DNA from 3 places in the Rhizobium sp. Pop5 genome. Region 3 is predicted to be linked to each of the others. Evidence: riboswitches for the same ligand, from Rfam matches in the RefSeq annotation. Region 3 holds a riboswitch; each other region holds the start of a gene.
The links. Region 3 has a riboswitch for cobalamin ahead of NE852_RS13515 (ABC transporter substrate-binding protein). Riboswitches for the same ligand answer to the same signal wherever they lie in the genome.

Region 1 (10,593 bases), 1.3 Mb from region 3:
CTTGCCGCCGAGTTCTAGTGTCACCGGAATAAGGTTCTGGCTGGCATATTGCATGATGAGCCGGCCGGTCGTCGTCTCGCCGGTGAAGGCGATCTTGGCGATGCGGGGGCTTGTTGCCAGCGGCTTGCCGGCCTCGATACCGAAGCCGTTGACGATGTTGAGTACGCCGGGCGGCAGGAGATCGCCGACGAGTTCGGCCCAGAGCAGGATCGATGCCGGGGTCTGCTCGGCGGGCTTCAGCACCACGCAGTTGCCGGCGGCAAGTGCCGGCGCCAGTTTCCAGGTCGCCATCAGGATGGGGAAGTTCCACGGAATGATCTGGCCGACGACGCCGAGCGGCTCGTGGAAGTGATAGGCGATGGTATCGTGGTCGATCTCGCCGATCGAACCTTCCTGGGCACGGATGCAGGAGGCGAAGTAGCGGAAATGGTCGATCGCCAGCGGAATGTCGGCGGCCATGGTTTCGCGGATCGGCTTGCCGTTGTCCCAGGTCTCGGCCTGGGCGAGCAATTCCAGCTTGTCCTCCATGCGCTGGGCGATCTTCATGAGGATGTTGGAGCGCTCGGCGGCGGAGGTGCGCCCCCATTTTTCCTTGGCCGCATGGGCGGCGTCGAGCGCCAGATTGATGTCCTTTTCATCGGAACGGGGAATGTCGCAGAGTTTGCCGCCGGTGACGGGCGTCAGGTTTTCGAAGTATTTGCCTTCGACCGGCTCGCGCCATTCGCCGCCGATGTAGTTGCCATATTTCAGCTTGAACGGTGACTCGACGACCTTTTGATGAAGCATGTCATCCTCCCTTGATGATCCAGGTTCCCAAGTGAACCAGTGGGAGGAAAATGTGCGCGTTTTGTCGAAGGGAACAGGGAGGCTCTTCGATACCGCAGCGCACAGTGTCGCAGACTTGCGACAGGATCGGCTTCCGATTGCCGCAACGGCGGAACCTTTGAGCCGATCAGTGCAGGTCGAGCTTCTTCATCTTCCGGTGCAGGGTGGCGCGGCTGATGCCGAGGGCTATCGCCGCCTGGGAGACGTTGCCGCCGGCGCGCGACAGCGCCCGCAGCAAGGCTGCCTTTTCCGCCTCGACCATCTCTTCCTGCTGCGAGACGCTCGCCTCGCGGAGAGCATCGGCGGCCGGGATGCCGGCGGCGATCCGCTTGTCGTCCAGCTGCAGCGCGATGCGGGCGGCACGCGTCGCCCCGAGCACGAGGTCATGACGGTCGACGGCAAGCAGGGCGGCGGCCGAATTGGCGCCGGCCGGAACCATCAGGAAGCGGGCGCTGGGAAAGGCTGAACGAAAGAGGTTAAGCTCGATGCGCATCGCCGCATCGCGGACGGTCTGCGTCAGGATTGCCAGGGTCATCTCGTTGACGTCTTCACGGCAGGTGGAGATGTCGAGGGCCGCGGCCAGCTGGCCACGGTGATCGCGGATCGGCGCCGTCGTGCAGCTGAGGCTGGTATTGGCGCAGAAGAAGTGCTGGTCGCGGAAGATGGCGACGGCGCGTTCATCGGCAAGCGCGGTGCCGATGCCGTTGGTGCCGATGCTTGCCTCGGTCCAGACGGAACCGGTCCAGAGGCCGAGTTCGCGGAATTCCTTGTCGTCGCCGGCCGCTCCCCGCCGCTCCAGCGCAATGCCATTCTTGTCAGTCAGAAGCAGGCAGCAGCCGGCCTTGCCGACGGTGGTGAAGAGGCGATCGAGTTCTTCCGTCGCGCTGGCGATCAGCTGCCCGGACTGTTCGCGGGCACGGCGGAATTCCTCATCGGTCAGGCGCAGCGGCGCCCGTTCGTCCTCGGGGGCGAGCTGGTGCATGGTCATGCATCGCCGCCAGGAGGCGACCACCGGAGAACTGGCCGCCGCGGAATCGCGCTGGGCAGAGGTGTAGACATGCTCTGCATGCGCTGATTGTTCGTGCATCTGCTCCTCCCACGGAACTTCAGCACAGTCTGATAGAAAAGCCGCTGGTTTGCAATCAGGTGGCGCGTGGCTGTTGTCAGTGTGCGGCGAAGGGCGCGGCATCACATTTCGGTGTTTGAGCGGTGAGAATGTAACAAAGACTTCTCCCGCCCGTATTTCCCTACAGAACAAGCCTTTGCCATATGGGGAGATCCCGATCATGCTGAACAGACGATTGTTGCTGATGACTACCGTTTTCGGGGCGCTTGCCCTTCGCTCTGGCCTGGCCGGCAAGGCGATCGCTGCCGAAACGTTTGCAGTGACCCACACCGATGAGGAATGGCGTAAGCTGCTGACGCCGGATCAGTTTGTCATCCTGCGTCAGGCTGGGACGGAAAGTCCCTTTACCAGCGCCCTGCTGCATGAGGAGCGGAAAGGAAATTTCGCCTGTGTCGGCTGCGACCAAAAGCTCTTTTCTTCGGCAACGAAATTCGATAGCGGCACCGGCTGGCCGAGCTTTTGGGCACCGCTCGACCATGCCGTTGGCACCACGAACGACACCACTTTCGGGATGGCGCGCACAGCGGTCCATTGTAGCCGCTGTGGCGGCCATCTCGGCCACGTCTTCGACGATGGTCCGAAGCCAACCGGACTTCGCTACTGCATGAACGGCCTTGTCCTGACATTTCATCCAGCCTCGGCCTGATTGAAGCAAGTTCTTGTTTGCTGTTCAGGGCTGCGAGCGCCAGCGCCTATCCGTGCAGCCACGCATCGATGCCGCGCGCGGCGGCGCGGCCGGTCGCCAGGCAGGCCGTGAGGAGGTAACCGCCGGTCGGCGCCTCCCAATCGAGCATCTCGCCGGCGGCGAAGACGCCCGGCAGAGCCTTCAACATGAAGCTCTCGTCGATGCCGCTCCAGCGGATGCCGCCGGCAGACGAGATTGCCTCGCCGATGGGCCGCGTGTCGAGAACAGGCACGGGCAGGGCCTTGATGATGCCGGCGAGCCGCCCGGGATCGGTCCGCTCGCGTTCGGGCACGAGTTCCCGCAACAAAGCCGCCTTGACGCCGTCAAGACCGGCGCCCTTGCGCAGGCGGTTTGAAAAGCTCGATTTGGCGCCCTGCCGCGCAAGGTCGCGCGCCAGCCTTTCGATCGGCCGGCCCGGTGCAAGGTCGAGCGTCAGGACGGCACTGTCATCGCTCCGTAACCGGTCGCGCAACGCGGCTGCATGAGAGTAAACAAGGCTGCCCTCGATGCCGCTTTTTGTAATGACGAATTCGCCGGGAAGCGTGCCGGCCTCGGAGGCGGCGGTGACCGACTTCACCGGTTCGCCGGCGAAACGCTCGCTGAAGCTTGCGCTCCAGCCGACGATGAAGCCGCAATTGGCGGGCTGGAAGGCGTCGATCTCGACGCCCCTCTCCGAGAGTAGGGGCAACCAACCGGCATCGGAGCCGAGGCGCGGCCAGCTTGCGCCGCCGAGCGCCAGCAGGGCAGCATCGCAATGGACTGTGACGCGTCCCTCCGGCGTTTCGAAAACATAGCCCCCTTCGGCAAAGCCGGTCCAGCGATGGCGGGTGCGCAATGTAACGCCTTGGTTTTCCAGCCGCCGGAGCCAGGCGCGCAGCAGCGGAGAGGCCTTCATCACCTTCGGGAAAACCCGGCCAGAGGAACCGACGAAGGTCTCGGTCCCGAGCCCTGCAGCCCAATCCCTGACATCAGCGGGCGTGAAGGCATCGAGGGCCGGGCGCAGATGGGCGGAAGCCGTGCCGAAGCGCGTGGCGAAACGGGCATAGTCCTCGGAATGCGTGATGTTGAGACCCGATTTGCCGGCCAGCAGGAACTTGCGGGCGAAGGTCGGCATGGCGTCATAGACGGTCACCGCATGGCCGGAGAGCGAAAGCAGTTCGGCGGCCGCAAGGCCTGCCGGGCCGCCACCGATGATGGCAATCCGCTTCTGGTTCATGGGTGCCTCGCGCGATTCTGTCTCAGGCAGTTTTGGTGCGGGCGCGGGTCACCTTCAATGGCGCAAGCCGTCAATGGTGCGAATGCCTGCACTGGCCGTGGTCGGCGAGGACTTCGATGACGCGGCATTGGTCGACGCGGCCATGGCCGCAGCCTTCCACCATGGTTTCCAGCTCGGCTTTTAGCGCCATCAGGCTGCGGATGCGCTGCTCGACCTCGACGAGGCGGGCCTTGGCGATGGCGTCGGCCGAGGCACAGGACTGGTTCGGATCGTCCTGCAGGGTCAGCAGCGTGCGGATCGCCTCGATCTCGAAGCCGAGCTCGCGGGCATGACGGATAAAGGCGAGGCGGCTGATGTCGGCGGGCTCGAAGGAGCGCTGGTTGCCTTCGCTGCGGTTCGGCGCCGCAAGCAGGCCGATGCTCTCGTAATAACGCACCGTCGGCACCTTCACGCCGCTTTGGCGCGCAGCTTCACCAATCGTAATCTTTTTCATTATTTTTCTCTTGCACCTCTAGTCGCTAGAGGATGTAGGAGAGATGCTTCTGTTTGGCAAGGAAGCGACGATGGCTGAAACGAGCGAGACGCGATACCGGGTCGGCGGCATGGACTGCGCCGCCTGTGCAACCAAGATCGACACGGCGGTCCGGCGCGTGGCTGGTGTTGCCGATGTTTCCGTCTCGGTGATGGCGGGCACGATGACCGTCCGGCATGACGGCAGCAGTGACCTCAAGGCGATCGAGAAGAGGGTGACGGGGCTCGGCTATTCAGTCGCGCCGCTTGCCGCAGGTGCGGCGCCTGCGCATGAACACGGCACGCATGACCATCACGACCATGACCATGGGCACGATCACGCGGGCCACGACCACGATCACGGCGATCATGCGGGCCATGATCACGATCACGAAGGTCATGATCACGACCATGCCGGCCATGACCATGATCATGGGGATCACGACCACGCTCATGGTGAAAAGGAAATCGAGGGCCTGCACGGGCACGACCACGCGCCGATGTCCGGCCCCTGGTGGCAGAGCAAGAAGGGGCGGCTGACCATCCTTTCCGGTGCAGCGCTCGTTGCCGCCTATGCCGCCGGCCATCTCGTGCCGGCAATCGCCCCCTATGCCTTCATCGTCGCCATGCTGGTCGGTCTCGTGCCGATCGCGCGGCGTGCGGTCATGGCGGCCCTATCGGGCACACCGTTTTCGATCGAGATGCTGATGACGATCGCCGCTGTCGGCGCCGTCATCATCAATGCCGGTGAGGAAGCGGCAACCGTCGTGTTCCTGTTCCTTGTCGGCGAGATGCTGGAGGGTGTGGCTGCGGGCAAGGCGCGCGAAAGCATCCAGTCGCTGACGACGCTGGTGCCGAAGAATGCGCTGCTTGAAGACAATGGGCAGACGCGGGAAGTGCCTGCGGAGAGCCTCGCCGTCGGTGCGATCATCATGGTTCGCCCCGGCGACCGCATCTCGGCAGACGGCGTCATTGTATCAGGCGAGAGCGCGATCGACGAGGCTCCGGTGACGGGCGAAAGCACGCCGGTGCGCAAGGGCGTGGATGCCGTCGTCTTCGCCGGCACGGTCAATGGCGATGCGGTGCTCAGGGTTCGCGTCACGGCGGCCGCCGCCGACAATACCATCGCCCGCGTCGTCAAGTTGGTGGAGGAAGCGCAGGAATCGAAGGCGCCGACGGAGCGCTTCATCGATCGGTTCTCACGCTATTATACGCCGGGCGTGGTGGTTGTCGCAGCCCTCGTTGCGGTCGTTCCGCCGCTGTTTTTCGGCGGTTCATGGAGCGAATGGATCTACAAGGGGCTGGCGCTCCTCTTGATCGGCTGCCCTTGCGCCCTCGTCATCTCGACGCCGGCGGCGATCGCTGCTTCGCTGTCGGCCGGCGCCCGGCGCGGGCTCTTGATGAAGGGCGGCGCGGTCTTGGAAACGCTCGGCAAGGTGACGATGGTCGCCTTCGACAAGACGGGTACGCTGACGGCAGGCAAACCTCAGGTGACCGACATCGTTTCCTTCGGCTTGAGCGAAGCGCAGGTCCTGTCGCGCGCGGCGGTGCTGGAGCAAGGTTCCAGCCATCCGCTGGCGCTGGCAATCCTCAATCGCGCCAAGGCCGGCGGCGTTCCCGTGCCGCCGGCCTTCGAGCTGGAGGCGCTGCCGGGCAAGGGCGTCACCGGCAAAGTCGGGGGCGAGACCCTGGATCTGCTGTCGCCGTCCGCAACTCGCGAGCGCGGGGCGCTCGATGGAGAGCAGGATGGGCGCATCACGGCGCTGAATGACGAAGGCAAGAGCGTATCGGTGCTGCTCGTCAATGGCGCAGCCGCGGGCCTGATCGCCATGCGCGACGAGCCGCGCGAGGATGCCGGGGCTGGACTTTCCGCGCTCAAATCGGCAGGCGTGAAGGCAATGATGCTGACGGGCGACAACAAACGCACGGCGGCGGCCGTTGCCGGCATGCTCGGCATCGACTGGCGCGGCGAGATGATGCCGGAGGACAAACAGCGGGTCGTCGGCGAATTGAAGCGTGAAGGCTTCACCGTCGCCAAGGTGGGCGACGGCATCAACGACGCGCCGGCGCTGGCGGCGGCCGATATCGGCATCGCCATGGGCGGCGGCACGGATGTGGCGCTGGAGACGGCGGATGCCGCCGTGCTGCACGGGCGCGTCGGGGACGTGGCGCGGATGATCGCGCTTTCCAAGCGGACCATGCGCAACATCCTGCAGAACATCACAATCGCGCTCGGCCTGAAGGCGGTCTTCCTCGTGACGACGATCGCCGGCATTACCGGGCTCTGGCCGGCAATCCTCGCCGATACCGGCGCCACCGTGCTGGTGACGATCAATGCGCTCAGGCTGCTTCGCTTAAAGGGATGAATTTTTCCCGAATGGCGATGTAAAGACCACCGATTTGGGCGCGATCGAGAATCCAAACCGCGGAGCGGGCCATCGCTTAGGCCGGCTCTCAGTTTGTCGACAAGGTCTCTCCGTCATGCTCGGCCTTGTGCCGAGCATCTGACCGCTGTAATTGTTTGACAAGAAACCATTTATTTTCAGGTGCTTAATTGAGCGGCGCAGATCCTCGGCACAAGGCCGAGGATGACGTTGCGAGTTTTGCATGGCTTGTCCCAGCCTGGGAGTTGGCGACAGGCCGGGTCTCTTTATCGGACCCTTCTCTACAGCGTCTTTTCGTTAAGCCTTCGTTATCCCTGTTTTTCACAGGAATGCAGTGATTTCAAACCTCCCGTAACGCGATGCACAAACCATCCGTTGACGCGAATTGGGATTCGCGTACTATATCTAGTGTTTGAGGTTCCTTCGATTCGTGAGGATCGGGGGCTAAGATGGGAATACGGTGCGCTTCGCCATTACGGCGCGGCAATGCCGGAGCTGCCCCCGCAACTGTGAGCGGCGAGCAACTGTCCGATTTCAGGTCACTGGAGCATGAGGTTCCGGGAAGGCTGGGCAGGGTGCTTCGACCCGTGAGCCAGGAGACCTGCCTCGAACGAAACGTCCACGGGCGGGGTGTCCGGAAGGTCGCGTGCATGAAGACGGAATCTATCCGTGCCTGTTGCACTGCCCCCGAACATCCGCATGAGCACTTCGGGGTTTGAAGTCATGTCGAGAACATCAAGGCCGCCACCCGCGCACATCCTGCGAGGGATGCTATTGGGCGTTTAAAGCGCCAACTTTGCCAGATCATTATCAAACTTTGCCCCGGACGCCGCATGGCGCCCGATCCCAGTCCTGCGTCCTGAATTCATTGACATCACGAGGAACATGATGAGCGTTACCGTTTACAGCAAGCCTGCCTGCGTTCAGTGCACCGCCACCTATCGCGCCCTGGATCGCCTGGGGGTAGACTATGACATCGTCGATATTTCCCAGGACACCGAGGCGCTCGATCGCGTGCGCGGCATGGGCTACATGCAGGTTCCGGTCGTCGTTGCCGGCGAGAACCACTGGGCGGGCTTCCGTCCCGATATGATCAGCGCGCTCTCCTGATCGGAGAAGAGCGGTGGGGCTGATCGTCTATTATTCCAGCCGATCCGGGAATACCCATCGTTTCGTCGAGAAGCTGGGATTGCGCGCGGCGCGCATTCCCCTCAGCGCTGAAGATATCCACATTCGCGAACCCTACGTGCTGATCTCGCCTACTTATTGCGGGGACGGCGGTAAAGGGGCCGTGCCCAAGCAGGTGATCCGTTTCCTCAATGATGCGGAAAACCGCTCCAACATCCGGGGCGTGATCGCCGCGGGCAACAGCAATTTCGGCGAGACCTACGGGCTTGCCGGCGATGTCATCTCGAAGAAGTGCCAGGTGCCGTACCTCTACAGGTTCGAGCTCCTGGGAACCTCCGAGGATGTCGCCAATGTCAAAGATGGGATGGGACGATTTTGGACACGGGAACAAATTTGACGCGGGATGTGGGCGCAAAGCCGCTGAAGGCTGCGGAAACGCTCGATTATCACGCGCTGAACGCGATGCTGAACCTCTATGACGACGAGGGCAAGATCCAGCTCGACAAAGACCGAATGGCGGCCAAGCAGTATTTTCTGCAGCATGTGAACCAGAACACGGTGTTCTTCCATAACCTCAGGGAGAAGCTCGATTATCTGGTCACTGAAGGCTATTACGAGCAGGAAGTGCTCGACCAGTATTCCTTCAATTTCGTCCGTGACCTGTTCGACCAGGCCTATGCCAGGAAATTCCGGTTCCCCACGTTTCTCGGCGCCTTCAAATATTACACCAGCTACACGCTGAAAACCTTCGACGGGAAGCGCTATCTGGAGCGCTACGAAGACCGCATCTGCATGGTGGCACTGACTTTGGCCCGCGGCGACGAGACCCTTGCCCGCGACATGGTCGATGAGATCATTTCCGGCCGGTTCCAGCCGGCGACGCCGACTTTTTTGAATGCCGGCAAGAAGCAGCGCGGCGAGCTCGTCTCCTGCTTCCTTTTGCGTGTCGAGGACAATATGGAATCGATCGGCCGGTCGATCAATTCGGCGCTGCAACTGTCGAAGCGCGGCGGCGGCGTGGCGCTGTCGCTGACGAATATTCGCGAAGCCGGCGCGCCGATCAAACAGATCGAGAACCAATCCTCCGGCATCATACCCATCATGAAGCTGCTCGAAGACTCGTTCTCCTATGCCAACCAGCTCGGCGCGCGCCAGGGCGCGGGCGCGGTCTATCTCCACGCCCATCACCCCGACATCATGCGCTTCCTCGATACCAAGCGCGAAAATGCCGACGAGAAGATCCGCATCAAGACGCTGTCGCTCGGCGTCGTCGTGCCCGACATCACCTTCGAACTCGCCAAAAACAATGAGGATATGTACCTCTTCTCGCCCTACGACGTGGAGCGCGTCTACGGCGCGCCGTTCACCGAAATCTCGGTGACGGAGAAGTACCGTGAGATGGTGGCGGATGCCCGCATCTCCAAGAAGAAGATCAAGGCACGCGAATTCTTTCAGGTGATCGCCGAGATCCAGTTCGAGAGCGGTTATCCCTACATCATGTTCGAGGACACGGTGAACCGGGCGAACCCGGTCGCCGGGCGCATCTCCATGAGCAATCTCTGCTCGGAGATCCTGCAGGTGAGCGAGGCGAGCGAATACAATGACGACCTCTCCTACCAGACGATGGGCAAGGATATTTCCTGCAATCTTGGCTCTCTGAACATCGCGGCGGCGATGGATTCCGCCGATTTCGGCAAGACGATCGAAACCTCGATCCGGGCGCTGACGGCAGTTTCCGACATGAGCCACATCTCCTCGGTGCCTTCGATCGAAAAGGGCAATGACGAGAGCCATGCGATCGGCCTCGGACAGATGAACCTGCACGGCTATCTCGCCCGCGAGCGCATCTTTTATGGCTCCGAGGAAGGCGTCGATTTCACGAATATCTATTTCTATGCGGTGACCTATCACGCGATCCGCGCTTCGAACCTGCTGGCGGTCGAGCGGGGCACGAGCTTCAAGGGCTTCGAAAATTCGAAATATGCCTCCGGCGACTATTTCGACAAATATATCGAGCAGGAATGGAAGCCGGCGACGGAGAAGGTTCGCGCAATTTTCGACGATGCCGGCATCCACATTCCGACGCAGGAAGACTGGGCGGCGCTCAAGAAAACGGTGATGGCTTCCGGTCTCTATAACCAGAACCTGCAGGCGGTGCCGCCGACAGGGTCGATCTCCTACATCAACCACTCCACCTCCTCGATCCATCCGATCGTCTCGAAGATCGAGATCCGCAAGGAAGGCAAGATCGGCCGCGTCTATTACCCGGCGCCGTTCATGACCAACGACAATCTCGATTATTACCAGGACGCCTATGAGATCGGGGCGGAGAAGATCATCGACACCTACGCGGCGGCGACCCAGCATGTCGACCAGGGCCTGTCGCTGACCTTGTTCTTCCGCGACACCGCAACCACGCGCGACATCAACAAGGCGCAGATTTACGCCTGGAAGAAGGGCATCAAGACGATCTATTACATTCGCCTTCGCCAGATGGCGCTGTCCGGCACGGAGGTGCAGGGCTGCGTTTCCTGCACGCTGTGAATTGATTTCGGCCGCGAGCCGTTGAGCAAATGGCCCCCTCATTCGCCTGCCGGCACCTTCTCCCCGATGGGGAGAAGACATTTGCGGCAGACGCGACATCCCCTCTCCCCTCGGGGAGAGGGCGGGGTGAGGGGGCTCCGAGCGCAATCAGATATTGGAAGGACTTAATCACCAT
Region 2 (10,593 bases), 230 kb from region 3:
GCCGGCGGCACCGACCACGTTATCCGCATTTTCGAATTTCCGAAGGAGGTGGCGCTGCGCGGGCTCGCTGTTTCCCTGACCAGCGACGCGCCGGGCGGATTTTCCGACGAGCAGCTTGCGGTCATCGAACAGCTTTTGCCGGCGCTGGGGCTTGCGGCTTACCGGGTGGCGGCGTCGAAGACCGCCACCGATATCCTCGCCGTCTATACCGGCGCGAAGACCAGCGCGCGCATCCTCGCCGGCGAAACCCGCAGGGGAATGGGCGGTTCCATCAATGCCGCAATCCTGCTTGCCGATCTCCGGAATTTCACCGCCTTGACCGAGGTCTATCAGCCGGAGGAGATCGTCGGCTTTCTCAACGAACATTTCGATCTGATCGACCGGCATGTCGGGGAAAATTCCGGCGAGATCCTGAAGTTCATGGGCGACAGCGTGCTGGCGATCTTCCCAACGGATGCGGACGATCCGCAACAGGCCTGCCTGGCGGCCCTCGCTTCGGCAAGGAACCTGCTGGAGGCAAACGAGGCGCTCAATCGCGAGCGGGCGGGCAATGGCGGCCCCGATATCGGCGTCGACGTCGTGCTGCATCTCGGCGAGGTTTTCTACGGCAATGTCGGCGCCCAGGGCAGGCTCGATTTCACGGTGATCGGCAGGGCGGTCAACGAGGCCTCGCGGCTTGAAAAGCTTTGCGGCACGCTCGAGCAGCCGCTCCTGATGTCGGAGAGCTTCGCGACGACCTGCGCCGTGCCCTGCCAATATCTCGGTTCGTTCGAACTGCGCGGGGTTTCGAAGCGGGCTGATGTCTTCAGGCCCGTCGACACAGCATCGTAGCGGCCGCTCAGATCTCGCCGGATACTTCGCGGCGGCGGCGGTCCAGTTCTTCGCTGTAGCGGCGCAACGTATGGCTTTCGCTGAGCTGACCGACCACCTTGCGTTCGATCAGGTTGTTGACGACGGCCAGCGCTTCGCTTTCGCTCTTATCGAAGATCGCCGCCGCCTGCCTGGCGTTCATCTGCGGCTGCAGGAAATCGTTGCGGTATCGGATGAAATCGGCAAGCACCTTGCCTTCGTCCTGGGCGTCCGTCGGGTTGGCGTAGATCTCAGGCACCAGCACGAGGCCGGCATATTTGTCGCTCTCCTCGACGAGGATGACGCGCTGGGTCGAGCCTATCGGGAAGGCCTGTTTGAACTCCTCCAGAGAGATGCCCGATCTTGCGGTCTTGACGTCTGATCGCATCAGCTTGTCCACCGTCAGATTGCGGATCCAGCCGACATCGTGGGCGCTACGGATGCTTTCGCCGCGCAGGTGGAAGCGCCAAGTGGCGAAGGAATAGCCGAAGGTCGAGCGCACAACGAGCGAAGAGGTGATGACGGCGGCGAGCACCAGCGCGGTGATCGGGAAGTCGCCGGTGATTTCGAGCGCGAGAAAGGTCATGGTCAGCGGCCCGCCGATGACGGCGACCGCAAGCGAGCTCATGCCGACCACGGCATAGATGGCGGGCGTCAGGGTCGTCGCGGCGAAATAGGGGCCGCAATAGGCAAAGAGCTTGCCGAGCAGGGCGCCCATGAACAGCGAGGCGAAGAACAGGCCGCCTCTGAAGCCCGAGCCGATCGAAATCGCTGAGGCGAGGGACTTCAAGAGAAAGAGGCCGATCAGCGCCGGGATCGCGACGTCGCGCGACAGATTGAGATGCAGCGCGCCGTGGCCGGCCGAAAGCACCTGCGGCGAGATCATCGCCAGAAGGCCGACGATAATGCCGCCGAGAGCAGGGCGGAAGGGCGGCGCGATCGAACTCTTGCGCGCCACCTCCTCGATGAAGGCGACGCCCTGCATGATAAGAATGCCGACGCCGGCGCAGAAGACGCCGAGCAGCAGCGCCGGGATATAATCGGCAGGCACGACCGAGCCGAAGCTGCCGATATCGATGGTGAAATCGCCATCGGCAAGCAGCCTTGCGACGAGTGTGGAAACGAGGGCGGAGGTGACGACCGGCGTCAGCGACACGATCGTATAGGTGCCGATGATGAGCTCGAAGGCATAGAAGGCGCCGGTCAGCGGCGCATTGAAGGCGGCGGCGATGGCGCCGGCTGCGCCGCAGCCGACAAGGATGCGCAGGTCCGAGCGGCGAAGCTGCAGCTTCAGTCCGAATTTCGAGGCGAGGCCGGCGGCAAGTTGGGTATAGCCGGCTTCCAGGCCGACGGAGGCGCCGAAACCGTTGGAGAGCAGGTTCTGCACGGCAACGATGATGCTGTCGGTCAGGGAAAGACGGCCGCCATGCAGGGCATTGGCCTCGATCGGATCGACCATCGGCTTCTTGCGCCGTTTCGCCAGCACCAGGAGCAGCAGCCCGAGCAGGACGCCGCCCATGACGGGCGCGGTCAGCAACAGCAGCTTGTCGTCGATGTCAGATGAACTCAACCTCTCGCTGTCTGCTATGCCGAATATCAGCTGGTGCAATTCGTTCGAAACGAAACTCATGCCGGTGACGGCAAGTCCCGAAGCGATGCCGACGACGGCGCCGGCCAACGACAGGCCGATTTCGCTGCGTCGCGTCAGAACGCGCAAACGGCCGGGATCGAGGAAAACACGCAGCGCGCGGAGACGGCGCCGATCCAATTTCATGAGCATGGCTAGACAACTAGGCAGGGAGAGGCCGGGTCAAGGGTGAAGGCCGGGTCCGCTTGCGATGCAATTGCGGCAAAAAGCCGGCGTGCCAGACAAATTTTTATGACATAAGCCTCTGATAAATGACGATATTTTAGGTAGAGTAAGTCGTGTCGGCGTTTGCCTGCCGGCTCGCTGGCCATTCCGGCGTGCCAAGGCCGGTTGACTTCACCCCGGAGCTTGCCTAACCATCCTTGATATAAAGGGTGGTCGCCTGACCATCCCACGATGATGGTCATCTGACCATCATCGGATATAACGGATGGTTCCGGATCGGCGTTACGCTTTCCGGATGAAAAGGGAATGTGACGAGGCGGACCCAAGCCGGGCGCTTTCATCACAGCCGACCCCGCGACTGTAGAGCGGTCAGGGTCTTGCATCCGGCATCGAGCCTTTTTCGTCGGCAGCCCGCAATGGTGCGGGCGGGCGGAGCGGAGGAGATGCCGGAAAAGCCACTGGAAATGCATGGTGATCAACCGGGGTCGGACGCCTCTATTTCTACGAATCGTCCACCTTTTCACGAGATGCAGCCGGGAAGGCGAGGCAGATCCGCTGGCACGATCAGGGGCGACCGGAAACGGTCGTCCCGGTCGCGGCCGATACCCGCGAGCCAGGAGACCTGCCATCCCGTGCCGGGCGAAAAGCCCAACCCTGGGCAAGAGGCCCGCTGCCAGCACGGAGGTTGTTTTGGCTGAACGATTGAATTCGGCGCTGCCTTTGGTGGCAGATGTGGGGCTTTCGGCCTTGTGCGTCGAGTATGCGGTACCCCCCTCTGTCCTGCCGGACATCTCCCCCACAAGGAGGGAGATGGAATCGCGGCGACGATCTCCCCAAACAACTGACGTAAGGCGATGGTCTCGCCTCTTGCCGATCTCCCCCCTTGTGGGGGAGATGTCCGGCAGGACAGAGGGGGGTGCAACACCCTCCGCTGCAGAAGGCGTCCGAGCATGAGCACCACCTTCATCCTCGGCGGCGCCCGCTCCGGTAAATCGCGTTTTGCCGAAAACATCGTCACGGCGACCGGCCTCGAGCGTCATTACATCGCCACCGGCCGGGCGTGGGACGATGAAATGCAGGCGCGCATCGACCAGCATAAGGCGGATCGCGGCCCATCCTGGACCACGCATGAGGAACCGCTGGAGCTTGCCGAGCGGCTTACGGCCATCGATGGCGAAGGCAGGGCGATTCTTGTCGACTGCCTCACACTCTGGCTCACCAATCTGATGATGGAGGGGCGCGATATCATCGCCCAGTCCGTTGCGCTCGCCGCCTGGTTGCCCCAAGCGAAGGCACGGCTCGTCATCGTTTCCAACGAAGTCGGCCTCGGCATCGTGCCCGAGAACCGCATGGCGCGGCAATTTCGCGACCATGCCGGCCGGCTGCACCAAATGATCGCGGCCAATGCCGACGACGTCTATTTTATCGCGGCAGGACTGCCGCTGAAAATGAAGGGTTAGTTCCATGCAGCAGAAAATTCCCGCAACCGTCATCACCGGCTTCCTCGGCGCCGGCAAGACGACGATGATCCGCAACCTGCTTACCAATGCCGGCGGCAAGAAGATCGCACTCATCATCAACGAATTCGGCGATCTCGGCGTCGATGGCGATGTGCTGAAGGGCTGCGGGGCGGAGAACTGCACCGAGGACGATATTATCGAGCTCACCAATGGCTGCATCTGCTGCACGGTGGCCGACGATTTCATCCCGACCATGACCAAGCTTCTGGAGCGCGACCAGCGCCCCGATCACATCGTCATCGAAACCTCGGGACTTGCGCTGCCGCAGCCGCTGGTGGCCGCCTTCAACTGGCCTGATATCCGCAGCGAAGTTACCGTCGACGGCGTTATCACCGTCGTCGACAGCGCGGCTGTTGCCGCCGGCCGTTTTGCCGACGACCACGATGCCGTCGATGCGCGCCGCGCCGAGGATGAATCGCTCGATCATGAAAGCCCGATCGAAGAACTTTTCGAGGATCAGCTGACCTGCGCCGACCTGATCGTGCTGAACAAGACCGATCTCATCGACGCCGACGGGCTCGGCCGCGTGAAGAGCGAGGTCGCCTCGCGCATTGTCCGCAAGCCCGTGATGATCGAGGCCCGGAATGGCGAGGTGCCGGCAAGCGTGCTGCTCGGCCTCGGTGTCGGCACCGAAGACGATATCGTCAACCGCAAGTCCCATCACGAGCTGGAGCATGAGGATGGCGAGCCGCATGATCACGACGAATTCGACAGTTTCGTCGTCGAACTTGGCGCGGTCGCCGATACGGTAGCATTCGTCGAGAAGCTGAAGGGCATCATCGCCGAGCATGATGTGCTGCGCCTCAAGGGCTTCATCGATGTCTCCGACAAGCCCATGCGCCTGCAGCTGCAGGCCGTGGGTGCCCGCATCGACCAGTATTTCGACCGCGCCTGGGCGCCGGGTGAAGCCCGCAGCACCCGCCTCGTCGTCATCGGCCTGCACGAGATGGATCAGGACGCGGTGCGCAAGGCGATCGAAGCGCTCGTCTGAGGATATTAAATGCATCTGCTTCTGGCCCAGCAGGGAACGATCAGTGACGGGGACGAGGCGATCGACCTCGGCCAGTCGCCGGGCGATATCCTGTTCCTGTCGGCCGCCGACACCGAGCTTGCGGCGATTGCCGCGGCTCATGCCGGTGGGATGGCGGGGTATTCGCTGAGGCTTGCGAGCCTGATGAGCCTGAAGCATCCGATGTCGGTCGATACTTACGTCGAGCGGACCGCGCGGCATGCGAAACTGATCATCGTGCGGGCGCTGGGTGGGGCAAGCTATTTCCACTATGCGCTGGAGGCGCTGCATGCGGTGGCGGCGCGCAGCGGGGCACTGATTGCGGTGCTGCCTGGGGATTCCAAGCCGGATGCCGGGCTGACGCCGTTTTCGAATGTGGCGTTGGAGGATCTGAATGCGTTGTGGGCTTACCTGATCGAGGGCGGGGATGCCAATGCGCGGGGCTTTCTGGCCTATGCGGCGGCAATGCTGTCTGGTGAGGAGAAGCCGGCGCCGGCTGCGCCGTTGATGAAGGCGGGGATCTGGTGGCCGGAGCGGGGGTTGATTGGGGTTGAAGAGTGGGAGAGGCTTGTCTCGGGCGTGCCGACGGCAGAGGTGAGATTCGAACTTACGGAACGCCCCACCGTCGCCATCGCCTTCTACCGCGCCCTCGTCCAAAGCGGCGAAACAAAACCCGTCGAAGCCCTGGTCGAAGCCCTGCAGGCGGAAGGCCTCCGCCCGCTGCCGGTCTTTGCCTACAGCCTCAAGGATCCCGTTTCCAAGGGCATCCTCGAATCCATCTTCGCCGACCTTAAACCCGATGTTGTCATCAATACGACGGGCTTTGCCGTCTCCGCACCGGGCGCCGATCGCGAGCCGACGGTGCTGGAGGCGAATGACGCGGTCGTGCTGCAGACGATCTTTTCGGCCTCGTCGCGGGAGGCATGGGCGGCCTCGTCGCAGGGGCTCTCGGCCCGCGATCTCGGCATGAATGTCGCGCTGCCGGAGGTGGATGGCCGCGTTTTGTCGCGTGCCGTCTCCTTCAAATCGGCCGCCCGTTACGATGCCGCGGTCGAGGCCAATATCGTATCCAGCGAGCCGGATGCCGGGCGCATGGCCTATGTCGCTGATCTTGCCGCCAACTGGGCGCGGCTACGGCAGCGGCCGCCGGCGGAACGGCGTGTTGCGCTTGTCTTGGCGAATTATCCGAACCGGGACGGGCGGCTCGGCAATGGCGTCGGCCTGGATACGCCGGCCGGCACGATCGAGGTGATGCGGGCGATGACGGAGGCCGGTTATCCCATTGCCGATATTCCCGCCGATGGCGATGCGCTCATGCGGCATCTGATGGCGGGGCCGACCAATTCCGGCTTCGATGGCAAGGTGGTGCGCGAGCGGCTTTCCCTGAGTCGATACAGGAGCTTCTTTGCGTCTCTTCCCAGTCAGATTCAGGATGAGGTGACGGCGCGCTGGGGCGATCCCGAGGCTGATCCCTATATGCGGGATGGCGCTTTCGCGCTGCCCTTTGCCCGCTTTGGTGGCCTGCTCGTCGGCATCCAGCCGGCGCGTGGCTATAATATCGATCCGAAGGAGAGCTATCACTCGCCGGATCTCGTGCCGCCGCACGGTTACTTCGCCTTCTATGCCTTTTTGCGCGAAGAGTTCGGCGCCGATGCCGTCATTCACATGGGCAAGCACGGCAATCTGGAATGGCTGCCGGGCAAGGCGCTGGCGCTGTCGGAAGCCTGTTATCCCGAGGCTATTCTTGGGCCGCTGCCGCATCTTTATCCTTTCATCGTCAATGATCCCGGCGAGGGTACGCAGGCCAAGCGCCGCACGGCCGCCGTCATCATCGATCATCTGACGCCGCCTTTGACGCGGGCCGAAAGCTACGGGCCGCTTAAGGACCTGGAGGCGCTGGTCGATGAATATTACGAAGCCTCGGGCGGTGATCCCAGGCGTATCCGGTTGCTGTCCCGGCAAATCCTCGAGCTTGTTACCGATATCGGGCTGGACCGTGACGCGGGGATTGCGAAAGGCGAGAGTGAAGGCGAGGCGCTGAAGAAGCTCGATGCCTATCTTTGCGATCTCAAGGAGATGCAGATCCGGGATGGGCTGCATGTGTTCGGGGTGTCGCCCGAGGGGCGGCTGCTGACGGATCTCACCGTGGCCCTGGCGCGGGTGCCGCGCGGGCTGGGTGAGGGTGGAGATGCGAGTTTGCAGCGGTCGATTGCGGGGGATGTGTTGGCTTTCCCCCTTCTCCCCAGCGGGGAGAAGATGTCCGTCAGGACAGATGAGGAGGCGAGCGACGTCAGGAGCGAGCGGCTGAGCGCAGGCGAAGCCGAGTCTGTGGCCCCCTCATCCGACCCTTCGGGCCACCTTCTCCCCGCTGGGGAGAAGGGGAGTCGCGCACTTCAGTGTCCCTTCGATCCTCTCGACTGCGACATGGCCGCCCCTTGGGCTGGCCCAAGGCCGCCAATCCTTATCGACCTCCTCGACGCCCCCTGGCGCACGAACGGCGACACCGTCGAGCGCATCGAGCTGCTCGCCGCCAAGCTCGTTTCCGGGGAATTGGAATGCCCAACCCTCTGGTCCCAAACCAAAGCCGTGTTGGATGAAATCGAGGCCCGCTTGAAACCCTCCATCCTTGCCAGCGGCCCGGCGGAGATTACCAGTCTGCTGCGCGGTCTCGATGGCCGTTTCGTGCCGCCTGGCCCCTCCGGCGCGCCGACGCGCGGGCGGCCGGACGTCTTGCCGACGGGGCGGAATTTCTATTCGGTGGACAGCCGGGCAGTGCCGACACCGGCGGCTTATGAGCTTGGGAAAAAATCCGCGGAATTGCTGATCCGCCGCTACGTGCAGGATCACGGGGAGTGGCCCGTCTCCTTCGGGTTGACGGCCTGGGGCACCTCCAACATGCGTACCGGCGGCGACGATATTGCCCAGGCTTTGGCGCTGATCGGGGTCAAGCCGGTGTGGGACATGGCTTCGCGGCGCGTCACCGGCTACGAGATCATTCCGCCCGCCATGCTGCGGCGGCCGCGGGTGGATGTGACGCTGCGCATATCCGGCTTCTTCCGCGATGCCTTCCCGGAGCAGATCGCGCTGTTCGACAAGGCGATCCGTGCCGTCGGAGCTTTGGACGAGGATGCGGCTGACAATCCGATTGCCGGGCGCATGCGCGGCGAGGCGGCGCGGCTGGCCGCAGCCGGGCTCGACGAGAAGGCCGCGGCAAAGCGGGCGGGGTATCGTATCTTCGGGTCGAAGCCCGGTGCCTATGGCGCTGGCCTGCAGGCGCTGATCGACGAGAAGGACTGGGAGCGGCGGGCCGATCTTGCCGAAGCCTATCTCGTCTGGGGCAGTTATGCCTATGGCGCGGGTGAAGAGGGGCGGGCCGAGCGCGGGGTCTTCGAGGAGCGGCTGCGCTCCATTCAGGCCGTCGTGCAGAACCAGGACAATCGCGAGCACGACCTGCTCGACAGCGATGATTACTACCAGTTCGAAGGCGGCATGGCGGCGGCGGCCGAAGAGCTTGGCGGGGTGCGGCCGGCGATCTACCACAATGATCATTCCAGGCCGGAGAAGCCTGTTATCCGCTCTCTGGAGGAAGAGATCGGGCGCGTGGTGCGCGGGCGCGTCGTCAATCCGAAATGGATCGAGGGCGTCATGCGCCATGGTTATAAGGGCGCTTTCGAGATTGCAGCGACGGTCGATTACCTCTTCGCTTTTGCTGCGACCACCGGTGCTGTCGGCAATCATCATTTCGAGGCGGTTTATCAGGCCTTCGTCGGCGATCCCAAAGTGCGCGATTTCATGGCCGAGAAGAACCCGGCGGCGCTTTCCGAGATGAAGGAGCGGCTGATGGAGGCAATCGAGCGGGGGCTCTGGACGCCGCTCAGCAACTCCGCGCAATTCGATCTCACTGATATCAACGAAAGCAAGAAAAGAGCAGGTAGCCAACCATGACCGAAGAGCCAGTCGTACCAGCCGAGAAGGACGATGCCCGTCACGCCGAGAAGATGGCGAAGAAGAAGGCCGCGCGTGACAAGATCATGGCGACCAAGACGGATGAGAAGGGCCTGATCATCGTCCATACCGGCAAGGGCAAGGGCAAGTCGTCGGCTGCTTTCGGGATGATTTTCCGCCACATCGCCCATGGCAAGCCTTCGGCTGTCGTGCAGTTCATCAAGGGCGCGATGTGGACGGGCGAGCGCGACCTGATCGAGAAGCATTTCTCCAATGTCTGCCAGTTCCACACGATGGGCGAGGGCTTTACCTGGGAGACGCAGGACCGGGCGCGGGACGTGGCGGCTGCGGGTGTCGCCTGGGAAAAGGCCAAGGAGCTGATCCGCGACGAGCGCAATTCGATGGTGCTGCTCGATGAGATCAACATTGCGCTTCGCTACGACTATCTCGATATCAACGAGGTGGTGGAATTCCTGAAGACCGAGAAGCCCTATATGACGCATGTCGTGTTGACAGGGCGCAACGCCAAGGATGAGCTGATCGAGATTGCCGATCTGGTGACCGAGATGGAACTGATCAAGCATCCCTTCCGCTCCGGAATCAAGGGGCAGCCGGGCGTGGAGTTCTAGGCCTCCAGTCCGAACCTCTCCGCCTATGTCGCCCGCGGCGAAGCGCGGCCGGCGTTCAAGCGTGCTTTCGACGCTCAGCTGGCGGTTTTCACCGCCGCATCGGCCGGCTGATTGAGATCCGTCCGAGGCTTGCGAGTGTCAGTTGAGGGCGAGGCTGCGCAGGATGGCGGCCGTTTCCGGATCGGCCGGAAAGAAGGATTCGACGGCGAGTTCCGACAGGGTGATATCCACAGGCGTGCCGAAGACGGTCGTTGTCGAGATGAGGGAGAGCAGGCCGGCTTTCGTCGACAGCGTTAGTGGAACGACGATGCCGGCATGGTCGGCATGGGTCTCGCCAGTGGATTCGGGCGCGGGGTAGGAGAGCAGCTCCTTCAACAGCTTTTCCAGCACCGGGTCGCCGGAGACCGATATCTGCTGGCGCAGCCGGTCGAGAAGATGGGCGCGCCATTCCGGGAGATTGGCGATCTGAGGGGCAAGGCCCTGCGGATGCAGGCTGAGGCGCAGCACGTTGAGGGGTGGCTCCAGCAGCGATCGATCGACAACCGCTTCGAGCAGCGGCGTGATGGCGGCGTTGGCGGCAATAAGGGTCCAGTGACGGTCGATGGCGATGGCCGGGAAGGGTTCGTGGCCTTTCAGCACCATGTCGATGGCGCGACGCGCCGGCTCAAGGGCCGGATCGTCCAGCTTGCGTTCGGCAAAGACCGGGGCGAAACCCGCCGCCAGCAGCAGCGGGTTCCGGTCGCGGAGCGGTACGTCCAGACGCTCGGCCAGATGCAGCAGCATTTCGCGGCTCGGGGTCGCGCGCCCGCTCTCGATGAAGCTCAGGTG
Region 3 (10,593 bases):
GGGTGCCCCGACAACAATCGATAGCGAAGTCCTTAGCCTCGAAGGACAAGGGTTTCCATCACCCCTCACCCCTTCCGCTGCCGCCAGGAAACCGGCGTCATGTCCGTCACCCGCCGAAATTCCCTATTGAAGTTCGACTTCGTCTGGAAGCCGACCTCGAACATTACCTCGGTCACCGATTTCTCCGTGCCGGAAAGCAGCCGGCAGGCTTCGCCGATCCTGTAGTCGTTCACATATTGCGAGACGTTCCTGTCCATCGCCCGGTTGATCGCCGCGGAGATCTGGCGGGCGGGGATGCCGGCTTTGCGGGCGAGCCGGTCGAGATTGAGATTGGCGTCGCGATAGAGCTTCCGCGTCTCCATCAGCGCGTCGATCGTGGCGATCGTCTCCTTGTCCTCGCTCGTTTCGGGGCGCGGCGCGGTCTCCGGCGTCTCGGCCGGCGGCCGGCTTCGGCTGGCGGCGGCGGCCGCAATGCCGAGGATGATGAGGCCGACGAGATTTCCGGTGCTGATCAGCATCAGGGCGCGGTCGTTGTGCGCCGAGATGAAATCGAGAAAGACGAAGGTATCGAAGGCGGCCGACAGACACAGTGCGGCGGCCGTGAAGATGATCGCCCGATAGGCGGGCACCGCCCCTTCGAAGGGCGCAAGCCGCAGCGCGTCGGCGCCAGGACGCATCAGAAGCAGGATGGCGCCGGTATAGCCGACGAAGACGAGCACCAGCGCAATGTCGACCGCGTCCCGCCAGAACGCCACGAGCAGCAGGATGAGGACGGCGGGCATGGCATGCAGCGCAATCCGGGCCGCAAGCGGCCGCCGGCTCGTCTTCACCAGCCTGGAAACCCCGGCATAGGCAAGCGGCGGCACGATCGCCGCAATGACGGGCGCGACCATGCCGACGGCCTGCACCCCGTAACCCCAGCGCAGGCTGACGAGAACGGATTGCAGCGCCGAAAGCAGGATGAGCGCCAGAAACGGCCGGTTCGGCGCCGCCTCCTCGTCGCGCCTGAGAACGGCGACGAAAAGGATCATGAGCAGGAGGGCGATGACCAGGGGAAGCGGAATGAAGATCATGGGGCTCTGAGATCGGAATGGCGAACGCTTCGATCATCGCCGAGATCGCAGGCGGGCGCGACCTCCATCATGTTTTAGAACGTGTTTTCGGCAGGGATTTTTCGGCGCAGGGCTGCCGCCTCTTCTCCTGCGGCTGGTTGCAATCTCCTCCTTCGTGATATAAATGTGATTTACGCAACACAAGACAACGGGCAACACCATGAACCTCACCACCGCCCTCGCCCGCGATGCCGCCGTCACGGAAGCGCTCCGTGCCGTCGATGAGGCGATCGGCGATGAGCCCCCGGGCGAGCAGGCCTTCCGGATCATCGCCGCCATCAAGGCCTTGCGCCCCGACCGTTCGCCCGAGGTAGCCGAACTGGAGCGCGTCGATTACCTGGAGACGGCGCAGAGGAGCGCTCGCGCCGCCTGGAACAGCCAATATGCCGCCGGCAGCCTCGGGCCGGAATGCGATGCCGTCGCCGGCATCGATACGCCGATCGGCCGGCTGAAGGCAGTGACCTGGCGGCGCCCGTGGCGCAACGGCAGGATCGCCTGGGCCAGCGAATATTACCTCGACGACGCCCCCGTCAGCATCGCCGAAATCCGCGCCGCCGGCCTGGCGCAGCGGCCGACGACGCGCAATAGGAGGAGGGGCTGAGAGCAGCTGTGACTGCCTTTCGCGGGCGTTCGTCGCTCGCACCTGATAAAGCGAACGGCAATTGAAGGTGTGCCGTGTAGCCCCCTCATCTGCCTGCCGGCATCTTCTCCCCGAGGGGAGAAGCGGAATCGCGGCGGCCGCTCGCCTCCCTTGTAACCTCAGCTCGGGAATGAAGGCCGTGCGGCTTACCCCCTTCTCCCCAGCGGGGAGAAGATGCCGGCAGGCAGATGAGGGGGCCACACGGCACGTCCTCCATTGTCTCCCGCTTCGCGCTCAGCGCAAGCGAAGGGCAAGCAAACAGCACAACGAGCTATCCTTCCCCAAACGACACAGAGACGACCTCTCCGCGGCAACCTCAAGGCAGGTGAATTCTCCATCCATACGTTGCGATTATAACATCACAACTATCGAGACGACAAAATCCTGTCATCAACACCACCCTCAACACCGGGGAGCCCCACAATGCGCGGACAGGTCTCGCTTTTCACCGATAACACCGCCTTCAAGGCCAGCGTCTCCGGCGGCAGCGGCAAGGGCTATTTGTCGCTCGACATGGAGGCCGACGGTGTCATGGTCGTCATCTTCGCGCCGGCCGGGCGCCGCCGGGGGCTGGATCGCATCGCCGCCGTCATGAACGAGGAGTTCAACCGGCCGCTTGACGACGATGAGGAACTCGAGGCCGAACTTGCCGCAGGCATCGAAGCCCTCGGCTTCTAGCCCATGTTCGAAATCACTTTCACGCTGACGCGCGGCGACGAAGAGATCGAGCTCCTGATCGAATATTCTCTCACCCCCTACCATCCCGGCAATCGCCACGCGCGCCCCGAATTCTGCGCCCCACCCTCCGGCGGCGAGGTCGAGCACCTCACCGCCTTCCTCGACGGCGCGCCGCTCGACTTGACCGATGCCGAATACCACCTGATCGAGCGCCATATCGAGGAAACCCACGACCTCTGGGAAGCAGGCTGAGCGCGCCCGACGCTTCAGCCGTTGCCTATCGATATCCACATTGATTAAAACTCGGTCCTCGACTGACTTCGCAATGGCTCGGCAGATCATCTCATGGGTTACGATCTTCACATCACCCGCAAGACAAATTGGTTCGATCCGTCTCCGGCGATCACCCTCCACGATTGGCTGGACTATGCGGCTGGCGACCCCGAAATGCAGCACGAGGGGTATGCCGAGACGCGTGCCGGCGACGGAAATGTCGTGCGCGTGGAGCGGGCTGGGATCTGCATGTGGAAAGCTTATTCCGGCGGGGAAAATCGGCAAGGCACGGCATGGCTGACCTGGAGCAAAGGCAACATCGTCGCCAAGAATCCCGATCAGGAAACGCGCCGGAAAATGTGGCTCATTGCGCAGGCGTTTGATGCCAAGGTGCAGGGAGACGAAGGAGAATGTTACGATCAGGACGGCGAGACCATCGCGGAGCCGACCGTTACGACAGAACCCACCCCCTCTATGCCGGCAGATCAGAAACGTCCATGGTGGAAATTCTGGTAGATCGGCGGCGACAAATCGTCTTTATCTCGCCAGCGGCAATACCCGATCGCCCGCAACCAACCCACGACCGGCCGCCGCAGCGGCATGCAGGCCGAGAAGCCCGATAGCCGCGAGTGCGTTGACCAGCAGAACCCCGGCCACGACGGACGGCGAAAATGCGCCCTCGCCCGATGGCAGCACTGACGTTGCGGCAAAGAGCACGCCTTCATAGCTGACGAAGCCGGCGAGGAAGGCGCCGGCGAGCGTCACCGGCAGATCGGCGGAGAGGCGCAGCACCGCGAGGGCCGCAGCGAGCGAGGCGAATGCGGCGATGCCGATCGCAAGCCCCCAGGCATAGCTGTCCCAATCCTGGGGATAGCCGAGCACGAAATATCCGACCATCTGGTTGGCGAGCCAGGCCAGCAGAACCGCCGTCGCCGCCATCCGCCGGGGAAGCACGACCGCCGAAACCGCCGCCAGCGCCACGAAAGGCGTGACGCAGGCAAAAAGCAGGCTGAGCGCCACGCTGGCGCCCGCGATGAAAACCACCCAGGCGGCGGCGAAACCGGGCGCGGCAGGGCGCAGGGGAAGCTGATTTCGTTCGAGCATCGAAAAACTCCATTCGGCCGGGCGCATGCGCCCCTAAAAAATAATAGCAAAATCACGCGAAAATGCCAGCAAGCTCCCCCTGCTGCCAGAGAACCGAAAATGCCGGCGCGTCGCGATAAACCAGTGAAAAACCATCAGGATTTCAGCGCCACGCCTCCCGCAGAATGGAAGCCGGCTACATATTTTCGGGCAATTACCACTAGAAGTGAAGTAAGCAAAAACGCGCAACAACCAAATCACATTAATTATTCAAAAACAAATAGATAAGTCACAGTCAAAACTCCGCGAAAACGAAAGATGCTCCTGCCTGCATTTGTGCGAAAAGTCAAAATTATTGTTAAATCCGCATTAATCCGAAAGTGCAAATATTCGCTATCGTTTTTAGAGGGGGCGCCTCTTAACCTGGGAGCATAGCGTGGATATTCTTGATCGTGGTGCGAATGCCGTTGCCGTTCTTGCTTCACTCTCCAAATCCCAGGCGATGATCGAATTCGATCTCACGGGCAGGATTTTGACGGCGAACGGGAATTTCTGCCGCGCGCTCGGATATGAACTCTCCGAAATCGTCGGCCAGCACCACAGCATGTTTGTCGAGAAGGCTTACGCATCATCCGCCGAATACAAGGCCTTCTGGGCCAAGCTCGCCGCCGGCAGCTACGATCAGCAGCAGTACAAGCGCATCGGCAAGGGCGGGCGCGAAGTGTGGATCGAGGCTTCCTACAATCCGGTGATCCGCCGCGGCAAGCCGGTCAAGGTGATCAAGATCGCCACCGACATCACCAGCCAGAAGCTGATCGCGGCCGAAGACTCGGGCAAGCTCGATGCGCTCTCGCGCGCCCAGGCGATCATCGAGTTCACGCCGGAGGGCGAGATCCTCGCCGCCAACGAGAATTTCCTGAATGCGCTCGGCTACTCGCTTTCGGAGATCAAGGGCCGGCATCATTCGATGTTCTGCGAACCGGCCTATGCCGCATCGCAGGAATACAAGGCATTCTGGCCGAGCCTTGCCGCCGGCAAGCTCGCCGCCGACGAATTCATGCGCATCGGCAAAGGCGGCCGCAAGGTTTTCATCCAGGCCTCCTACAATCCGATCTTCGACATGAACGGAAAGGTCTTCAAGGTCGTCAAATTCGCGACCGACGTGACGCCGCGCGTCGAAAACGTCGAACAGCTCGCCGCCTGCTTGACGAATCTGTCGAACGGCGATCTCTCGCAGACGATCGCATCACCCTTCATTCCGTCGCTGGAGCGCCTGCGCACCGATTTCAACAGCGCCTCCGACAAGCTCAAGCATGCGATGGCGACCGTTGCCGACAATGCCAAGGCGATCTCCTCGAGCTCGGAGGAGATCGGCAGCGCTGCCGACGATCTGGCCAAACGAACCGAACAGCAGGCCGCTTCCGTCGAGCAGACGGCCGCGGCTCTGGAAGAGATCACCACCACCGTCAAGGATGCGAGCAAGCGCGCCGGCGAGGCGGGCGAGTTGGTGACCCACACCAAGGCCCATGCGGAGCATTCGGGCCAGGTGGTGAAGGACGCCATCGAAGCCATGGACCAGATCGAAAATTCGTCGCGCGAGATTTCCAACATCATTGGCGTCATCGACGAGATCGCCTTCCAGACCAACCTCTTGGCGCTGAATGCCGGCATCGAGGCGGCCCGCGCCGGCGAAGCCGGCAAGGGCTTTGCGGTCGTCGCCATGGAGGTGCGCGAGCTGGCGCAGCGCTCCGCCAGCGCCGCCAAGGAGATCAAGACGCTGATCACCGCCTCCAGCGGCCATGTCGCCACCGGCGTGACGCTGGTCAGCAAGGCCGGCAGCGCGCTCGAGGAAATCGCCACGCAGGTTCACGATATCAACGGCAATGTCGTCGCGATCGTCAAAGCCTCGCGCGAACAGTCCACCGCGCTCGCCGAAGTCAACCGTGCCGTCAACACCGTCGACCAGAGCACGCAGCAGAACGCCGCCATGGTCGAGGAACAGACCGCCGCCAGCCACAGCCTCGCCCGCGAGGCCTCAGCCCTTTTCGAACTCCTCAGCCATTTCCGCTTCGACGACGCGCCGAGAGGGACCAATGTCTCGGCCCTTTCCGACATCAAGTCGGCCTCGCCGAAGCCGTTCCAGCGGCCCCGCCCGGCAAGATCCCACGGCTCGGCCGCCGTGGCGGAAGGCTGGCAGGATTTTTGATTGCCCGAAGCGGTGCCGGAGGCTCAGGCGCGGCATCTGCGCCTGCCGCCATCCTCAGTCCATCAGATATTGGATATGATGCCGGCCGTGCACGGCCGATTTCTGCACATGGGCACGAACACCGAACACCCGACCGATCAGCTCTTCCGTCAGCACGTCCTCCGGCGTGCCTGAGGCCACGACCTCACCCTTGCGCAGTACCACCAGCTTGTCGCAGAACATCGCCGCCAGGTTGAGATCGTGCAGCGCGACGACCGAGGTGATACCGAGCCTGGCGATCAGCGAGAGGATGTCGAGCTGGTGCTGGATATCGAGATGGTTGGTCGGCTCATCAAGCAGCAGTTCGCTCGGCGACTGCGCCAGCGATCTTGCAATGTGCACGCGCTGGCGCTCGCCCCCCGACAGCGTCTGCCAGAGCTGGCCCGCCCTCTCCCGCATGTCCACCCGCGACAGGGCCTCCTCGACGGCGGCATCGTCTTGCTCACCCCAGGGCATGAGCAGCCCGCGATGCGGCGTGCGGCCGAGCTGCACCACATCGCGCACGGTCAGTTGCGTATCGGTCGTCGACTGCTGCTCGACGAAGGCGATACGGCGCGCAAGCGCGACGCGCGACAGCGAGGCGATATCGTCCTCGCCGAGACGGATGATACCGCTACGGACCTTGCGCAGCCGGCAGATCAACCTCAGGAGACTCGATTTGCCGGACCCGTTCGGCCCGAGCAGGCCGAGCACCTTGCCTCTTTCCACCGTGAGGCTGACGCCGTTAACGATGACGGTGTCGCCGGCGGCAAAACTCACCGCTTCGATCTTGATGCTCATGCGCTTCTCCGCACGCGATAAAGGATGATGGCGAAGGCCGGCGCACCGAAGAGCGCCGTGACGACGCCGACCGGCAGGATCTGCTGCGGTATAAGGATGCGCGAAACGATATCGGCACCGACCATATAGATCGCACCGCCGAGTGCCGTTGCCGGCAACAGCTGCCGATGCCCTGGCCCAACGAGAAAGCGGGCGGCATGGGGTATGACCAGACCGACGAAACCGATCGAGCCTACCATGCTGACAACACTCGCCGTCATCGCCGCAGTCAGGCCGAAAAGCATGATCTGGACGCGGCGCACGGCAATGCCGAGCGAGGCGGCTGCGTCCGTGCCGAAGGCGAAGGCGTCGAGCGCCCGCACATGGGCCATGCAGATGAAAAAGCCGGCAAATGCGATCGGCACCGCGAGATAGACATCCGGCCACCGCACGCCGCTGAGCGAACCCAGCAGCCAAAACAGAACGCCGCGCGCCTGCTCGGCATTGGCCGAGGTCGTCACGATATAGGAGGTGAGCGCATTGAAGAGCTGCGAACCGGCGACCCCGCAGAGGATGATGCGTTCGCCGGTGCCTCCTGCTCCTGTCGCCAAAAAGCCGACCAGAAGGAACGCGACGACCGCGCCGACGAAGGCGCCGCCCGACAGACCGAGAACGCCGTAGCCGAAGCCGAGAATCATCACGCAGACCGCCCCCGTCGAAGCGCCAGCGGAGATGCCGAGCACATAGGGCTCGGCCAGCGGATTACGCAGCAGCGCCTGCAGGATCGCGCCCGAGAGCGAAAGCGACGCACCGGCGCTGGCGGCAACCAGCGCCCGGCTGAGACGATAATCCCAGACGATGCCCTGGTGGATACGACTGAGCACGAATTCCGTGCCGAACAGGCGGTTCGAGACCGCCTCCGCCGTCGTCGCCAGCGGTATCGAGATCTCTCCGATGGAAACGGCAAGGCTGATCATCAGCCCGAGAAGAAGAAGGGCTGCGATGGTGAGCGCGGCAAGCGCCCACCATCCCTGTTGCCTGAACGATGCTGCTCTCACTGCGAGAGGCCGAAGGACTTGATGCCGTTCGCCAATGTTTCGATGCCGTCGATCGTGCGGATCGTCGGGTTCATCGATTGCGCGTCCATCATCACGAAATGCCTGTTTTTCACCGCATCCAGTTCCCTGGTCACCGGATCGTGCTCAAGGAAATCGATCTTCACCTTGGGATCGTCGGCCGCATAGCGGCGCCGATCCATGGTCGCGACTACGATGACGGCGGGGTTCGCCTCGGCGATGGTTTCCCAGCCCACCAGCGGCCATTCCTCCTGGGTGGTGACGACGTTGCGGGCGCCGATCGTCTTCAGGATGTAGGCCGGCGCGCCGTTCTTGCCGGCGATGAAGGCATCACCGTTGACCTCCTTGCTGGAGAACCAGAAGACGACCGGCAGGTTCTTGCCCGATGCATTCGATATGGAGGTGACGGCATCGGCTTCGCGCTTCTTCAACTCCTCGATCAGCGCATCGCCATGCTCCCTCACGTCGAAGATTTCCGAGAGCTCGGCGATCTCACGGTAGACCAGCTCCATCGTGAACAGCTCCTTGCGCACGCCGTCGCCGCCATCGGTGTTGACCTTGGCAACGCAATCGGCCGGCGAAAGATAGGTGTTGATCCCGAGGTCCCCGAACTGGTCCCGCTTGCCGACGGAGCCCTGCGCGCCGACATGCCATTCGAACTCGGCAGCCACCATGTCCGGCTCCTGCCCGACAACGGATTCGAAGCTTGGATCGTTGTCGGCAAGTCGTTTGATCCGACTGTTGGCATCGGCATATTGCGGCAGCACGGGACCGACCCAAACAGCCGTGCCGACGATCCTGTCGGCAAGGCCTAGCGAAAAGAGAATTTCGGTCATGCCCTGGCCGATCGAAACGATCTTCGTCGGCGCTTTGCGGAAGGTCACCTCCTTACCGCAATTGCTGACGGTGAGCGGATATTGGGTGGCGGTAAGGCCCGGTGCCGCAAGGCCGATCAGCCCGAAGGCGAATGTCATGGTGGCGAGAAACTGGCGCATGAAAACCTCGATTGAAAGGGAAAGGAGCATGGCTTCGCCGCGCGGCCCAAGGGCGGGCGCGCGCGCAAAGCCTAGCCGCAGGCGGCCCAATCGAGACGGATGCATGCCGCAGTTCGGCGAAGGGTCAGAAGGTCAATCATGTCTGCTCCTTGTCCGGGCATCCCCGCCCGGTTGATTGGATCGTGATTGACGGCAGGTCTCCTGGCTCGCGAATATCCGCCGCTCATCAGCCTTCCCGCGATAGCTCGCAGTGGCCGGGCCCGAAGGCCCCAGGAAATGCCGGCGCGCCGGCACTCCCGATATGAGCGACAATCCGCTTACAGTTGCGGGGGCAGCCACGGTCTCGGTCCCTCTTGGGGTCGTCCTCACCGTGTTCCCTATTAATTCCCTCGGAGTCATCCTCGGGAAACCGTCACGCCCAGTTACGTCGCAGATCCGCTAGACGTCAATGATTATTGCGGGGATCGCACCGACGCCGTGAAAAATAAGGCTGGATGCATGGCGCGGGCCGTCATTCGGCGCGTTCAACACCGCTCGTGGAAGGTCTTGGACATGGAACCGTTATAGCCATAATGGGAAACCTTCACGTCTTCCCACAGTCCAGCCGACTACGCCTCGGCCATGAATTTCCGGATGGCGGCTTCGAAGGCGTCGGCGGATGTCAGCGCTTTGTTGCCTGCCGTTCCCGAATAATAGCTGTCGCCGCGCTGCAGCTGCACGCCGCGGTGTCCCGTCATCGCTTCGAGAACCGGCATCGCCGCCCATTCCTGCGCCACCGCCAGGGCGAATTTTTTGAACTGCGCGTCGCTCCTGTCGGATTTCAGGAAAGCCTCGCCTCCCCTGACCGTCATCAGCAGGTGAAAGCCGATCTGGTCTTGGGCCTCTGGATCGAAAAGCCGCTCTTGCGTCAGGCCCGAGGGGGCGACATTGCCGCCCAGCGTTCCCATGATGATCTGGTATTTGCCGCAGGCGTCCCGCCCATGCAGCGTCGCCTGATAGGCCTGAACCTGCGCGATGCTCATCGCGACGAGCCGGGGGTTGTTTTCGTTCTTTATGCGATCGACCACGGCGTTGTAGTTGCCCGCGGCTTCATACCGTCCGATGAAATCGAGGAAACCCAGGACGCCGGGCCGGATATCGGGGCTGCCGCCGTTGATCATGCCATCGACGGAGGAAAGCTGCACGAGATCGGTCAGCCGCTTCACCACAGCCCGCTTGCCGCTTTCGAATTCCGCCTTGATCGCCGCCACGACATCGGACTTCTTCGTGTCGGATTTGCTGGGAAAGAGCTTGGGATTGGCGTTGACAGTCGCTGCCGAGACGGCCCTGACGTCATCGACCGTCTTCGACACGGCATCGCCGTCGTCAAGCTGGGCGAAGCGAACCGCCGCATCCTTGCCGATGCGGTGGCCAAGCCGCAGCAGCCAGGCCGGCGGATCGAGGTTCGAGATCTTCGATTTCAGCGCGCGCTGCAGCCGATTGGCAAGGGCGGCGGCAAAGAAGCACTGCGCCTGCGGCTTGATCCGGTCGGCATCGGCAAACCCGCGCAGAACCTCCTGATAGTCCTTGTCCTTCAGGAGAGACGACCAGACATCCGGATCGAAGCGATAGGGACCGATCGGCCCGGCAAGATCGGCATCGGCGCCATCGCGCCCTTGCGCGTCGGTATTGGTCCAGCCGCTCTCGGCCCATGCCAGCAGCAGGAGATATTCGACATTCATGCCGCCGGCAT

Region 1: it holds a riboswitch for cobalamin, as region 3 does, so the genes downstream of both, nrdH (glutaredoxin-like protein NrdH) here and NE852_RS13515 (ABC transporter substrate-binding protein) in region 3, are expected to answer to the same signal.
Region 2: it holds a riboswitch for cobalamin, as region 3 does, so the genes downstream of both, cobU (bifunctional adenosylcobinamide kinase/adenosylcobinamide-phosphate guanylyltransferase) here and NE852_RS13515 (ABC transporter substrate-binding protein) in region 3, are expected to answer to the same signal.

The regions. Positions count from the first base shown of each region.
Region 1 covers NZ_CP099399.1:3,549,793-3,560,385, reverse strand. Annotated here, with positions in the region: gene adh (aldehyde dehydrogenase) at 1-786, opposite strand, end outside; gene NE852_RS19660 (helix-turn-helix domain-containing protein) at 953-1,912, opposite strand; gene msrB (peptide-methionine (R)-S-oxide reductase MsrB) at 2,112-2,597, shown strand; gene NE852_RS19650 (TIGR03862 family flavoprotein) at 2,644-3,852, opposite strand; gene NE852_RS19645 (helix-turn-helix domain-containing protein) at 3,923-4,345, opposite strand; gene NE852_RS19640 (heavy metal translocating P-type ATPase) at 4,416-6,728, shown strand; cobalamin riboswitch at 7,145-7,370, shown strand; gene nrdH (glutaredoxin-like protein NrdH) at 7,635-7,856, shown strand; gene nrdI (class Ib ribonucleoside-diphosphate reductase assembly flavoprotein NrdI) at 7,870-8,271, shown strand; gene nrdE (class 1b ribonucleoside-diphosphate reductase subunit alpha) at 8,250-10,418, shown strand; gene nrdF (class 1b ribonucleoside-diphosphate reductase subunit beta) at 10,592-10,593, shown strand, end outside.
Region 2 covers NZ_CP099399.1:2,027,599-2,038,191, reverse strand. Annotated here, with positions in the region: gene NE852_RS12275 (adenylate/guanylate cyclase domain-containing protein) at 1-831, shown strand, start outside; gene NE852_RS12270 (chloride channel protein) at 839-2,629, opposite strand; gene NE852_RS12265 (hypothetical protein) at 2,632-2,904, opposite strand; cobalamin riboswitch at 2,912-3,307, shown strand; gene cobU (bifunctional adenosylcobinamide kinase/adenosylcobinamide-phosphate guanylyltransferase) at 3,613-4,122, shown strand; gene cobW (cobalamin biosynthesis protein CobW) at 4,127-5,173, shown strand; gene cobN (cobaltochelatase subunit CobN) at 5,183-9,136, shown strand; gene cobO (cob(I)yrinic acid a,c-diamide adenosyltransferase) at 9,133-9,765, shown strand; partial or broken gene NE852_RS12235 (glutathione S-transferase family protein) at 9,775-9,876, shown strand; gene NE852_RS12230 (helix-turn-helix domain-containing protein) at 9,904-10,593, opposite strand, start outside.
Region 3 covers NZ_CP099399.1:2,261,818-2,272,410, forward strand. Annotated here, with positions in the region: gene NE852_RS13470 (AraC family transcriptional regulator) at 66-1,073, opposite strand; gene NE852_RS13475 (hypothetical protein) at 1,273-1,713, shown strand; gene NE852_RS13480 (hypothetical protein) at 2,176-2,430, shown strand; gene NE852_RS13485 (hypothetical protein) at 2,434-2,682, shown strand; gene NE852_RS13490 (hypothetical protein) at 2,776-3,219, shown strand; gene NE852_RS13495 (hypothetical protein) at 3,241-3,807, opposite strand; gene NE852_RS13500 (PAS domain-containing methyl-accepting chemotaxis protein) at 4,223-5,992, shown strand; gene NE852_RS13505 (ABC transporter ATP-binding protein) at 6,047-6,811, opposite strand; gene NE852_RS13510 (iron ABC transporter permease) at 6,808-7,848, opposite strand; gene NE852_RS13515 (ABC transporter substrate-binding protein) at 7,845-8,861, opposite strand; cobalamin riboswitch at 9,035-9,290, opposite strand; gene NE852_RS13520 (hypothetical protein) at 9,470-10,593, opposite strand, start outside.